Regions from separate parts of the Planococcus dechangensis genome, predicted to be linked through region 2. Evidence: riboswitches for the same ligand, from Rfam matches in the RefSeq annotation. Region 2 holds a riboswitch; the other holds the start of a gene.
The links. A riboswitch is a leader RNA that binds a small molecule or an ion and turns the genes downstream of it on or off. The one in region 2 is predicted to bind S-adenosylmethionine.
Positions count from the first base shown of each region.

Region 1 (6,301 bases), on a different contig from region 2:
TCCTCCTTTGTTTTTTTAAAAGTTAGGAGGATCTCTCCTACCTCATTGTAATCCAGTCCTTATGCTGAAAAAGCTTATTCACATTAGACTATATTTAAAACCTACTTGTCAACTGGGTTTTAAAATCGCACAACGGAGGCAGTCCTATTGGCTAAACTTGCGAGGGGTTGAGGTCGCGTGACCAAGACGCCACGTCGGCAATATCATCAGGCGTCGTGCTGCAACAGCCGCCGATAATTTGGGCGCCTGCTTTGTGCCACGCTTTCGAGTTGGCTGAAAAAGCATTGGCCGACGGCTCTTCGCTCCATGTCTTGCTTACCGGATCATAGCTTGCCCCGGAATTCGGGTAGACAATGACCGGTTTTGAAGTCTTGCTTGTCACTTCTTGTATTAACGACTCGATATACTGCGGCGCTGTGCAATTGATGCCGATCGCCGCCACTTGCGCGTGCCCGTCCAGCCAGCCGGCGCAGTCCGCAATTTTTTCCCCGTCGCTGATGTGGAGATGGTCCTTTGCGCTGAACGTGAACCAGGCATAGACGTCCGGAAAATCCTTAAGGATCCTGACAATCGCTTGCGCTTCTGCCAGACACGGAATCGTTTCACATGCCAAGATGTCTGCGCCCGCCTCCACCAACACGCGGATCCGCTCTTGATGGAACGCCACCAGTTCATCTTCTGTCACGGAATAGTCGCCGCGGTATTCCGAGCCGTCAGACAAAAATGCTCCGTACGGGCCGACTGACGCCGCGACGATAGGTTTCGGCCTGCTCGACCGATCCGTCACACCGCTCCAGAATTCATCGCGCGCTTGTGCGGCAAGTTCGACCGACTTTCGGATCAAAGCGATGGCCTGTTGTTCCGTCAACCCTCTTTCTTTGTACCCTTCGATGGTCGCCTGATAGCTCGCTGTAATGGCACAGTCCGCCCCTGCCTGAAAATAATCCATATGTACTTGCTTGATCAATGCTGGGTTTTCCATCAAGACTTTCGCCGACCACAAGCGGTCATTCAAGTCACAGCCATAGTTCTCAAGCTCTGTAGCCATGGCCCCGTCAACTATGACGATAGGGAAGTGATGCAAAATTTGTTCGATCGGGTTCACGGTTACTCATCCTTCCGGTATGTAAATTCATTTTCGCGTCTTTGCTTTAGTCCTTAACCGCTTTTCCTAAAAACTGCCTAGTTCTTTCCATTTGAGGACGCGTGAAGATTTGTTCAGCGCTTCCTTGTTCGATAATGACGCCGTCTTCCATGAAGATGACGCGGTCTGAGATTTCGCGTGCGAAGCTCAGCTCGTGTGTCACGATGAACATCGTTTTGCCGGTGTCTGCTACATTGCGGATTGTGGCCAATACTTCATCGACCAGCTCGGGGTCGAGCGACGAGGTCGGCTCATCGAACAGCAGCACTTCCGGATCGAGTGCGAGAGCCCGTGCGATGCCGACCCGCTGCTGCTGGCCGCCTGATAATTGTGCAGGATAATGGCTAAGCTTATCGCTCAGACCGACTTTCTTTAACATATCCTGGCTCTTCGTTTTTGCTTCCGGCTTTTTCAGTTGCTTGACGCTCGTCAAGCCGACCATAACGTTTTGCAGCACGGTTAAATTTTTGAACAAATTGTATTGCTGGAACACCATGCCGGTCGACGTTCTTAAGGCGAAAATATCGGCTTTTTTGGCCGATGCCACATCCACTCGTTTGCTCCCGATCTCCACGATGCCGCTCGTCGGCTGCTCGAGGAAATTGATGCAGCGCAAAAGCGTCGATTTCCCGGAGCCACTTGGTCCCAAAACCGCCACCACTTCGCCTTTATCGACAGTGAGGTTAATTCCTTTCAACACATGATGGCTATCGTAATATTTATGAATATTTTCCAATTTGATCATCAGGCAATCCCTCTTTCATATCTGCGCGCCCGCTTCTCGATTTTCACCAGCAATCGCTCGACGGCGATGCACAAAATCCAATAGACGATCGATACCGCAATATACACTTCAAAAAACGCCAAGCCGCGGGACCCGAGGATTTTCGCTTGCCCCATAATATCGATGACACCGATGATGAACACAAGCGAAGTGTCTTTGATTGTGCTGATGAACATATTGCCGAGGTTCGGAATCGCCACCGATAAGGCTTGCGGGAAAATGATTTTCAGCATCATCTGCGTCGGGGTCATGCCGATTGCTTTGGCTGCCTCAAACTGCCCTCGGTCCACCGATTCGATCGCCGAACGGATCGTCTCCGACAAATAAGCACCCAAATTGATGGAAAACGCCACGAGCGCATACACTTCCGGGGGAATGCTGTTGACGTCCGCCGACATGAGCCAGCCGTATTCTATTTGAAGAAAATAAATGATTTTCGGGATTCCGTAAAACACGAGGTAGATCTGCACCAAAAGCGGTGTTCCGCGGATAAATGATACGTAAATGGATGAAATGACATTCAGCACTGGCACTTTGTATATTTTGATCAATGCAGCAGCCATTCCGATGAATAAACTCAAAATCAATGAGCCGACAGCGATGCCGATCGTTATGGGCAGCCTCGAAACAATGGCAGGAAAGCTTTCGATCAAGAAATTCAAATCTAGTAAATTTTCCATGGTCTCTGTCCTTCCACTGGCTTATTCGGGGATGTAGTCGCCGCCGGTCCATTTGGTCGACAGTTCAGACAAAGTGCCGTCTTGTTTCAATTGCTCAATGATCGGGTCCAGTAAAGCCTTCAACTCTTCGCCATCTTCCCCGTTTTTCAAGACGATTCCCATGTCGTCGTTGACGAGCGACTGCCCAACAATTTCTACGCCCAAATCATTTTTTTCCAATACCTCATTCATCATGATCGGATCATTGACATACGCATCAACGCGGCCATTTTGCACATCCTGCAAAATCTCCGAAGGGTTGCCGCTTTCGCTGTACTTCAAGTTGATTGGCTCATCAGCCGTCTCGTTGTATTCCTCCAACAACAACGTGTACGAATCGCCCGCCAACGCCCCGACTGCCTTGCCTTCCAAATCTTCAATCGTTTGGATGTCTTCTCTTCCACTCGCTACGGCAATGACCGTTTCCGCTGCAAAATACGATTCGTCCGTGAACAAGTATTTTTCTTGGCGCTCCGGTGTTTTCGCTACTTGGTCGGCGATCGCCTGGATTTTATTCGACTCGAGCGCCAGGAACATGCTGTCCCACGGCACGGCGACAAACTCGAACGTATAGCCGTCCAATTGCTCGTCGATCGCTTTCACGACGTCGACGTCATAGCCTGTCAATTGGTTGTTGTCGTCCGCAAAAGCAAAGGGCGGATAGTCGTTTTGCGTACCAACCAAAATCACTTGATCGCCCGTGGCGCTTACCGCTTCCTCTGATGAACAGCCGCCGAGTGCGCCGATGCTTCCTAATAAAACTAATGATGAGAGTATGTATTGGTTTCTTGTCATGTCCCTAGCTCCTTTTTTATGTGGATTTATTTTATTGTGCCTTCCATTTCAGCCGATGCGTTGCTGGCCTCCTTTTTGATGCAAAAAAACCTCTTTCAAATAGAAAGAGGTTTGGACCAATTTCTTATCTCTCAGAATGACGCCATTCTGCAGGAATTAGCACCTCTCATTAAAAATGATGGTTGCTGGACTTCACAGGGCCTGTCCCTCAGTCTCTCTGGATAAGTTATTTAATTATTTAACATATTACCGATAGTATTTGACATTGCCCTTTGTGTCAAACACATTTTTTCGCTTTATCGTGGAACTGCATAAAAATGTAAGCCCTTTAATTTCTTGCAAGATGTTGCTGCGCGTAGGTTTTGCTTTCCACTTAAGTTGCTTAAAAATAAATAAAATCTATCGGTAAAGGGGCTAGTTTTCAAAAACTCTGCTTCTCAGTTAAGCTAAAGAAAAAATTGACAAGTCTCAAAATATTCCATACGATCGACTAATACTTAGAGGCCGTAACCTATTCATGCAAGCCCATTCATACAACTCTCATACAGAACGGAGTGAAGTGAAGATGACCGAAAAAACGATTTTTGACGTCGCCATTATCGGCGCCGGAACGATGGGGATGGCTGCCGGCGCTTTTTTGGCACAACAAGACGCCAAGACCTTATTGATCGATGCGTTCGATCCCCCTCATAGCCAAGCAAGCCATCACGGGGATACCCGCTTAATACGCCATGCTTACGGCGAAGGCAGACATTACGTTGCGTTAGTGTTACGTGCACAGCAATTATGGGAAGACTTGGAGAGGCAAACCGGTTTTAAGATTTTCGACAACACCGGCGTCATCGGACTCGGCCCGAATGACTCCCCCTTTCTGCTGGAAATGATCGCGTCTGCGAGAAGCTACGACTTGCCGCTGGATGTATTAAGCAGCCAGGAGATTCAAGAAAGATGGCCTGGTTTTACAGTACCGGATCATTTCATCGGCTGTTTTGAAGCGCAAGCGGGCGTGCTTTACAGCGAAAATGCCATCCGTGCGTATAAAGAATTGGCCATTCGAAACGGGGTGGAATTCATCCCGAATACCCCGGTTCGAGACATCGATCTGAATGACGTGCATGGCGTGAAAATTTCCACCGGGCAGTCTGTTTTTTATGCAAAAAAAGTGATCGTTACGACCGGTGCATGGGCGGCGAAATTATTGCCGGACCTGAAGCTGCCGATTCAGCCGACACGCAAAGCCGTCGGGTGGTTCGATGCGCCTGCCATGTATGACGCGGTGGATTTCCCGGGATTTTTTGTGGAAGACCACGACATGATGTTTTACGGTTTCCCGAGCATAGACGGAGCCGGCGTGAAAATCGGCAGGTCCGACGGCGGACAACCGATCGACCCGAATGAGCACACACAGAACTTCGGGTTATACGACAGCGATGAAGGCGACTTGAGACAGTTCCTCGACCTTTACATGCCCGGAGCCGGCGGAGCGCTCAAACAAGGGAAAACCTGTTTGTATACCGTCTCTGATGACCATCATTTCATCATCGACCACCACCCCGATAACGACCGCGTCATTTTCGCCTGCGGCTTTACAGGACACGGCTTCAAATTCGGCAGCGTCATGGGCGAAGTACTGAGCCAAATGGCATTGGACGGCAAGAGCCAATACGACATCACCCCGTTTTCACTCAAGCGTTTTGGATTGTGATGCAATCGAAAAGAGACCGTCCCATTAATAAAGGACAGTCTCTTTTTCGATGGTGATGACTTGTTGGGTGTCCGCCGCTTCCATAATGCCCAAGATGACTTTCAGCGATTTCAACGCATCTTCGCCCGTCACCAGCGGATCCTGATCCAAGCGAATCGAATCGATGAACGCGTCAATGACGCCACTCGGGGTTTGGTTATCATTTGTTTGCATCGCTTCCAATTGATAATTCACTTTCTCGCCGGAGTGCATGATGAGTTGCAGCTGATAGTCGTCGTCATGGTAAATTTTCATAATGCCCTTTTCGCAATAAAGGATGGTGCTATTGTCTTCTTCGCCGTAATAGGTCCAGGAAAACGCCGCATTGCCGAGACGCCCTTTTTCGGTCACCAAGCTGCACACAAGATTATCGCACACTTCAATCTGCTCGCCGTTTTCATCGACTTTGTGCAAAGCCCCTTGAAACGCGCTCACTTGGACAATCTCGTCGTCCAATAAATAATGCAGCAAGTCGATTTTGTGGATGCCTAGATCTCCGCCGACGCCGAATCCAGAACGCTCTTTTTTGAAAAACCAAGTGGAATTGCTCTTATTGATGCCCCAAGTTTCAGGTCCTGCATGGCCGAATGCGGTGCGGAACGTCAAAATCTTTCCGAGTTCCCCGCTGGACAAGATTTCCCGGGCTTTTTGGTGCGCACGTGTAAAGCGCTGGTTATGGTCGACCATCAGCTTTTTTCCGGATTGTTTCTGGGCCGCCACAATTTCCGCAGCATGCGCCAGTGTCAACGAAATCGGCTTTTCGCACAGCACATGCTTGCCGCTCAACAGCGCTTGCGTAGTGAACAGATGGTGGTGTTCATTCGACGAACAATCGCTGATGGCGATAATGTCCGGATCGTTGAATAATTCCTCGACACGCTCTACATTCCTGCCGCCGAACAATTCGACCATCGCTTCGGAACGATGCAGGTTGCGGTCGTAAAAGACGATGCTTTCGACATGCGGATTCGCTAAATATTCCGGTGCATGGCGCGTTTTTGTGATTCCCCCGCACCCGATAATGCCCACTTTCATGCCCATCTGATCCCCCCTGTTTTCTTTCTATCATAAACTACACCGGTGGAAACTCACACCTTATCTATGGGCAAACCGGG
Region 1 covers NZ_JBHSGL010000005.1:1,881,741-1,888,041, forward strand. The annotation lists gene mmuM (homocysteine S-methyltransferase) at 152-1,105, opposite strand; gene ACFO5U_RS12460 (amino acid ABC transporter ATP-binding protein) at 1,152-1,889, opposite strand; gene ACFO5U_RS12465 (amino acid ABC transporter permease) at 1,889-2,608, opposite strand; gene ACFO5U_RS12470 (transporter substrate-binding domain-containing protein) at 2,630-3,442, opposite strand; SAM riboswitch class I at 3,564-3,670, opposite strand; gene solA (N-methyl-L-tryptophan oxidase) at 4,008-5,147, shown strand; gene ACFO5U_RS12480 (Gfo/Idh/MocA family protein) at 5,172-6,227, opposite strand.
Region 1: linked by a shared signal. The riboswitch ahead of ACFO5U_RS12470 (transporter substrate-binding domain-containing protein) and the one ahead of ACFO5U_RS15195 (transporter substrate-binding domain-containing protein) in region 2 are both predicted to bind S-adenosylmethionine.

Region 2 (6,301 bases):
CTTTTCGGTCATTAGGGAAATGCCCTCGAGCTCAATTCGGTCATGGAGCAGTTCATAGCCTTGATTGAACAGCACTGTCGTGACACGGACCTCGCCCGGGAGCTTGCGCTGCTTGTCGATCAATGCGTTGAATCCTCCGATCGTATCCTTTTCCAGCCCCGCCATCGAACCGCTTTTGTCGAGAATAAACACCAATTCTGTCGTTTGCTTTTTCATTTCATTTTCCTCCTCAAAGTTTCTTTCTGCCTTAAGGATACGGTGTTTCAATAGAAAAAAGGTCGCTTTAGAAGCGACCTTTTACGAACCAATCAACACTTTTAACGATAATTACCTCTAAGGATGTGTAGCAATTTTATTAATAATGAACTCTACAAAATAGAGCCTACATTTGGCACTATCACTTAAATGTTCGATCATCAACTTTTTAACATTGAAAATTCATTTTCACGTTTCTTAGCCATAGTTTGGGTAGTATTTCCTCATAAAGAATGACTTTTATCTAATTTCAGTAGAAATTGGATTAAGAAAGAATAGCCCAGGATTTTCGTTATACTCTTCAACCACAGCAGTAATACGTAAATTTTGTCCCATACCAATGGTTTCAGGTATTTCAGAACCAGTAAGATTTAAATCAAAAATATTAACATCTTCGAACTTAAAATCTGGTCCATCATATGTTGTTTCACCATAATCGCCCGTATTAATTAATATGTCGTATCTTGTCGTGTATGTATCATGTGGAATCATATGTGCAATATATCCATCAAATTCAATGGTTCTACCTGCATATTTTTTTGCAAATACACTGACACTTGAATCGTTAGTATCGTTAACTGATAAGAGAGCGGCAAGATCTTCATTATTTTCTGATGTTAATATCGTCTGGCTGCTTTTCGCTGCTGTATTACTGGTTATTTTTTTAGCTGTTTCAGAGCTCTCTTCACTAGTGCCTGCGGTATCACTTTTTTCTTCTTCATTGATTTCTTCAGATTCTAGGTTGGTTGATTTTTCAACCGACTCAGTACTCTTATTATCAGCAGATTCAGTATCGCTTTTCTCTTCCTTTGGAAATGTATGATATGTAACGATTATTTCGGAGTCTTTTTGGAAGCTATCATTTGCGCTAAAATCTGTATCTCCATCAATCTCTATTTTTTCAATTTCTCCATCTTCGGTTAGCCAACCAGTAATTAAATCATCTAATACTTTAGTTTCAATATTGGTAAAGCCTGTTTGTTCCAATTCAGATATGACTGTCTCATAATTTTCTCCCCCGAGTTCATCAGAAGACTTGCCTACCTTTAGTACGTTAGGATTTTCTTCATCAGTACAAGCTGTAATAGTAGCAATTGCAACTGCCAAGACTAGGAACATCAATATTTTCTTCATAGTAATCCTCCTTTTTCTTAAATGTATAAAATTAACATTTGTTTTTTAAAATATTATAACACTCTAGTCTTATTGTTCACTAAAATATTTATTACTTTCTTTTAAGTTACTGTTGTTATTTTTCACTTGATTTTCACCATAATTTTATACACTATTAAACTTCAAACTTAATCCAATCTCGAAAGTATTTATCAAGTTAAAAGTCACTTATTGTTTATATATATGCATTCTGTCATTTTAAAAATTGAGTAGATCAACTTCGATACATTTCATCATATTTAATTAAATGTAAATGAATTTTCCAGATAACCATTGGCATACAAAAAAACCAAACAAATTGTTCTCGAATGAACGAACTGATTGGTTTATCATGAGAATAATTTTTAAACTTCTGGCCATTTGAATTCGCCGTGGTAATACTTCCCCTTTAGACGACTCAGATCGTATTCCCATTCTGCAATGGCATGTTGATATTTCAGTTCTCCATTTGATTGCTTTTTTCTTATCCTAATATTTGCACTGATGATACTAACTACTTTTCTAAGTCCTAACTCGGGGACTGCTCTATTAAGAACATTCCACCTTTCACTTCTAGTAGCACCACTGATTCGGTAGCCCATTTTATTCAATTCGCTTTGTTCACTGAATAAAGTATCTTTAGTCGGGGCATATGATGATGGTTTTTCTATAACATTTGAAGTGGGCTGAATTTCAGCCTTTTTAGTATCTTTGGTTTGAGTTTCAAAATGCTTTATATTTGAAAACTGTCGATACTTAATCACTAATGGCGAGTATCGTTTCTGCAGCTTATTAAACTCTTCGTCAACCATATACAATTCTTTATTCAATAAATCAATAAAAATGGTTTCTACTTCTGTGTATAGGTAAACTTCACGTGAATTTTTAGTTTCATAAAGTGGCAATATGGCTTCTCTCTCGACTAAGTTATATTTTCGAATAAATTGTTCAAGAGTTGAGTAATCTACAATATTTATTTTATAACGATAAATAGTCGGTTTTAAGGAGTCGTTTAAAGAAGCAAGGTCGTTCATAGCTGACGGAAGGCTAGAAGTTGAGTTTTCATAATAAGATTTTTCCCGTTTTTTCTTTTCAGTTGCTGCTTTCAAATCATTTCTTACTTGCATTAATGTTTTTTCCCATTCATTTTCTTTAGTGCTATTCTCAACTGGATTTAAAGATGCTTTTGCTAAGGGCTTTTTTTCTTCAGAGTGCTTGGTATTTCGAGGCGAAGATTCTTTCTTACTATTAGCTGTCGCTATTTCCAATCGGCCTTGAAGCACTACACCTTCTTCTTCGCTTACTTTAAGTTTCTCCCTTAACTCATCAATTGCTTTTTGCTGACTCTCTATTTTTTCTTTTTGTTGATGTTCTATTTCTTCTTTTTTCTCTTTGTATTTTTGAAGCTCTATTATTTCTTCTTGTTGACGTTTAACGGTTTTTTCATGTTCAGACATCAGCTTTTTAATTTCTGCTTCAGCTGCTGTAACAGCCTCCATAATTTTTGATTTAAAATCCATATCAACGTTCCTTCCTGCTCTTAAATGGATATATTATACAATCAATTTAATCATAGCATATGTCTCCAGAAGTCGGATCTGCTAAAATTCCAAGTCAAAAAGCAGATTTTATTAAAACCTGCTGTATCTGTAATTAAAATGTTTTTATACATTCTACTATTAGATAATCTTCAAAAAGCATATAAGATATATTGGTTTTACCGATTTCGCTTTCTTATACTAAATAGCAACTGTTTGATTTGAATTCAAACTTTTTATAAGGGTTTTCAGGTAAGGGGGTAAGTTATCACCCAATAAAACCAACTAATTTCATAGGAATACATATTGACGTATATTTCCAGGGGTGTTATGGTTTTAAACATAGCTGAATAGTTAATACGTTCTTATCATGAGAGGTGGAGGGATTGGCCCTGCGAAGCCTCGGCAGCGGACTCATTTTTGAGTACTGTGCCAAGTCCAACAAGCAAAATGCTTGAGAGATAAGAAGAGATGTATTCTTTTTCGAGATGCCAACCTCTTCTTATTGAAGAGGTTTTTTTGTTGGGTTCATGAGGAATTATTGCTGTTGCGCTAATATCAAAAAGGATGGTGCCATACATATGGAAAAATCAAAACAGCTTTTACTTTTCGTACTGATTTTAGCAACAGCGTTGATCGCGGCCGCTTGCGGAAGCGAGGATGCCGACAGTTCCGCAAATGCTTCTGAAGCAAGCGAGTCAGGTGAACAGAATTCTTGGGAACGAATCGAAGAATCAGGCAAATTGGTCGTCGGTACGGAAGGCTTATATTTCCCAGTCACTTATTTTGATGAAACAACAAAAGAACTGACCGGCTTTGATGTGGAAGTCGTGCGTGCACTCGGAGATAAGCTTGGACTCGAAGTCGAATTTAAAACGATGGAGTTTGACGGCCTCCTTCCTGCACTGCGAAACAACCAGATCGATGTGGCAGCCAATGATTTTTCCATTACGGAAGAACGCCTGGAGAAATTTGATTTCACAGTACCTGTGAAGCACTCATATGGATCCGCACTCGTCCGGGAAAGCGATAACTCGGAAATCGATACAGTAGATGATTTGGAAGGCAAAAAAGTCGGCGGCGCTGCAACGAGCAATTATTCAGATTATGCCAAAGAGCAAGGCGCCGAAGTCATCGTCTACACAGGATCGGATACCGTGCTCCCTGAAATCGTTCAAGGACGCGTAGATGCGACACTGAATGATTATTTAGTATTGATTCAAGCACTTGAACAATTCGACAAGCCTGGGTTAAAGCTCGCGGAAAACGTGAAGTTTTTACCTAACAGCAGCGGCTTGGTCTTGCAAAAAGACAGCCCTGAATTAAAAGAAAAACTTGATGACGCGCTTACAGAACTAATCGAAGATGGTACCGTCACAGAAATCGCACTCGAATTTTTAGGTGCCGATGTGACAGAACCGGTAGACGTTGAATAATCCACAAGGGGAATCCTTTGATTCCTCTTTTTTCTATCATATGCAGTTAAAGGAGTCAGTATATGTCCGAGTTTAAATGGGAATATCTTTTTAATTTAGAAGTGGCAATAGATGCCCTTCCCTTCATCTTAGAGGGAGCCTGGTATACTTTGCTGATTGCAATTGTGAGCATGGTGCTCGCTCTTGTTCTTGGATTGTTTGTCGCCTTAGCCCGCATGAACAAACTAAAATTAGTTTCATATCCGGCGCGCCTATTCATCTCATTCATGCGCGGAACCCCGCTCCTCGTCCTTTTATTCATTCTCTATTTTGGGTTCCCAATGATTGGCATCGATATGCAACCATTGACGGCCGCTATCATCGGCATCAGCGTCCACTTTTCCGCTTACACAGCAGAAGTAATCCGGTCAGCCATCTCGTCTGTGGCGAAAGGCCAATGGGAAGCTGCGGAAACATTGAGAATGACATACTGGCAAACAATGCGCCGCATCATTTTGCCGCAAGGGACGCGCATTGCACTGCCTCCTCTATCAAGTGTTTTTATGGATATCATCAAAGGCACCTCGCTTGCGATGGTCATTACGGTATCCGAGATGTTTTACCGGGCCAAGGTCGTCGTCGGACAAACGTACGAAAGCCTAACTTTGTATATTTTGGTGGCACTCATTTACTGGGCGATTTGCTCAGTCGTTACCGTCCTGCAGGATTATTTAGAGAAAAAAGCAAACCGTTATGTCAACGCGTGATCGGAGGATTGGGAAATGATTAAAGTCGATAAACTCAGCAAGAAATTCAATGACAACGAAGTGTTGAAGTCCATCTCCCTTGAAATCGCGCAAGGGGAAGTTATCAGCATCATCGGCCCTTCCGGCTCCGGAAAAACTACATTGCTACGATGCTTAAATTTATTGGAATCGCCATCCTCGGGTTCGCTTCAAATTAAAGATGTGACTGTCGCATTCAGTGGAAAAGCCCCATCGAAAAAGCAGAAAGTCGACGTCCAGCAATATTCGGGCATGGTCTTTCAGCACTTTCATTTGTTCCCGCATAAAACGGTCATTGAAAACATTATCGAAGCCCCACTGATCGTCCAAAAACGGGACAAGCAAGAAGTCATTGCCGAAGCGGAAGAGTTGCTGCAAAAAGTTGGCTTGATCGCGCATAAAAACCATTATCCCGAACAGCTTTCCGGCGGTCAAAAACAGCGGGCAGCCATTGCGCGCATTCTGGCCCTTAAGCCCGAAGTGCTGCTGTTCGACGAGCCGACGTCTGCGCTAGACCCTGAACTGGTCGGTGAAGTATTGACCGTCATTAAAGACTTGGCGAGAGACGGCCAAACGATGATCATCGTCACGCACGAAATGCACTTTGCCCGTGAAGTCTCGGACCGCGTCGTTTTCATCGCGGACGGCTATATTGTGGAACAAGGAAAACCGGACACTCTGTTTTCATCCCCTCAAGAAGAACGCACGAAGAAATTTTTACAAAAAGTGCTTGTCCGTTAAGTTAATGAATATAAAAAACAGCCCAGTTCAATGAACTGGGCTGTTTTTTATCGCACGACCGAAACCTGTGCTTTTACGAACCAAGCAACGCTTCGTCAAATGCGAACAGCGCCTCGTTGATTTCAAAAATATTGTATTGTTCACGCTCGATGAAATAACGGACGATCAAATCGAATTTATGGCTGTTCGACAATGTATAGCCCGCTGTTCGAAGCAACTCTTCTGTCTCGTGAAGATCCAATTGGAGCGCGACGGCAAATGCAACAATGGTCTTCTTCTTCGGCGTATAGCCGGGGGAGTTTTTGATTTTGGAAAACAGCTTTTTGTCGATATTGGCTTTTTTATAGGTCTCGGCATCGGTCATAGCTTTGTCGTCAATAAACCGAAGCAGCCGCCTGGAAAAGGATTCGTCCAT
Region 2 covers NZ_JBHSGL010000015.1:167,968-174,268, reverse strand. The annotation lists gene ACFO5U_RS15210 (vWA domain-containing protein) at 1-216, opposite strand, end outside; gene ACFO5U_RS15205 (DUF4839 domain-containing protein) at 496-1,389, opposite strand; gene ACFO5U_RS15200 (hypothetical protein) at 1,773-2,927, opposite strand; SAM riboswitch class I at 3,308-3,413, shown strand; gene ACFO5U_RS15195 (transporter substrate-binding domain-containing protein) at 3,527-4,381, shown strand; gene ACFO5U_RS15190 (amino acid ABC transporter permease) at 4,444-5,127, shown strand; gene ACFO5U_RS15185 (amino acid ABC transporter ATP-binding protein) at 5,143-5,886, shown strand; gene ACFO5U_RS15180 (macro domain-containing protein) at 5,960-6,301, opposite strand, start outside.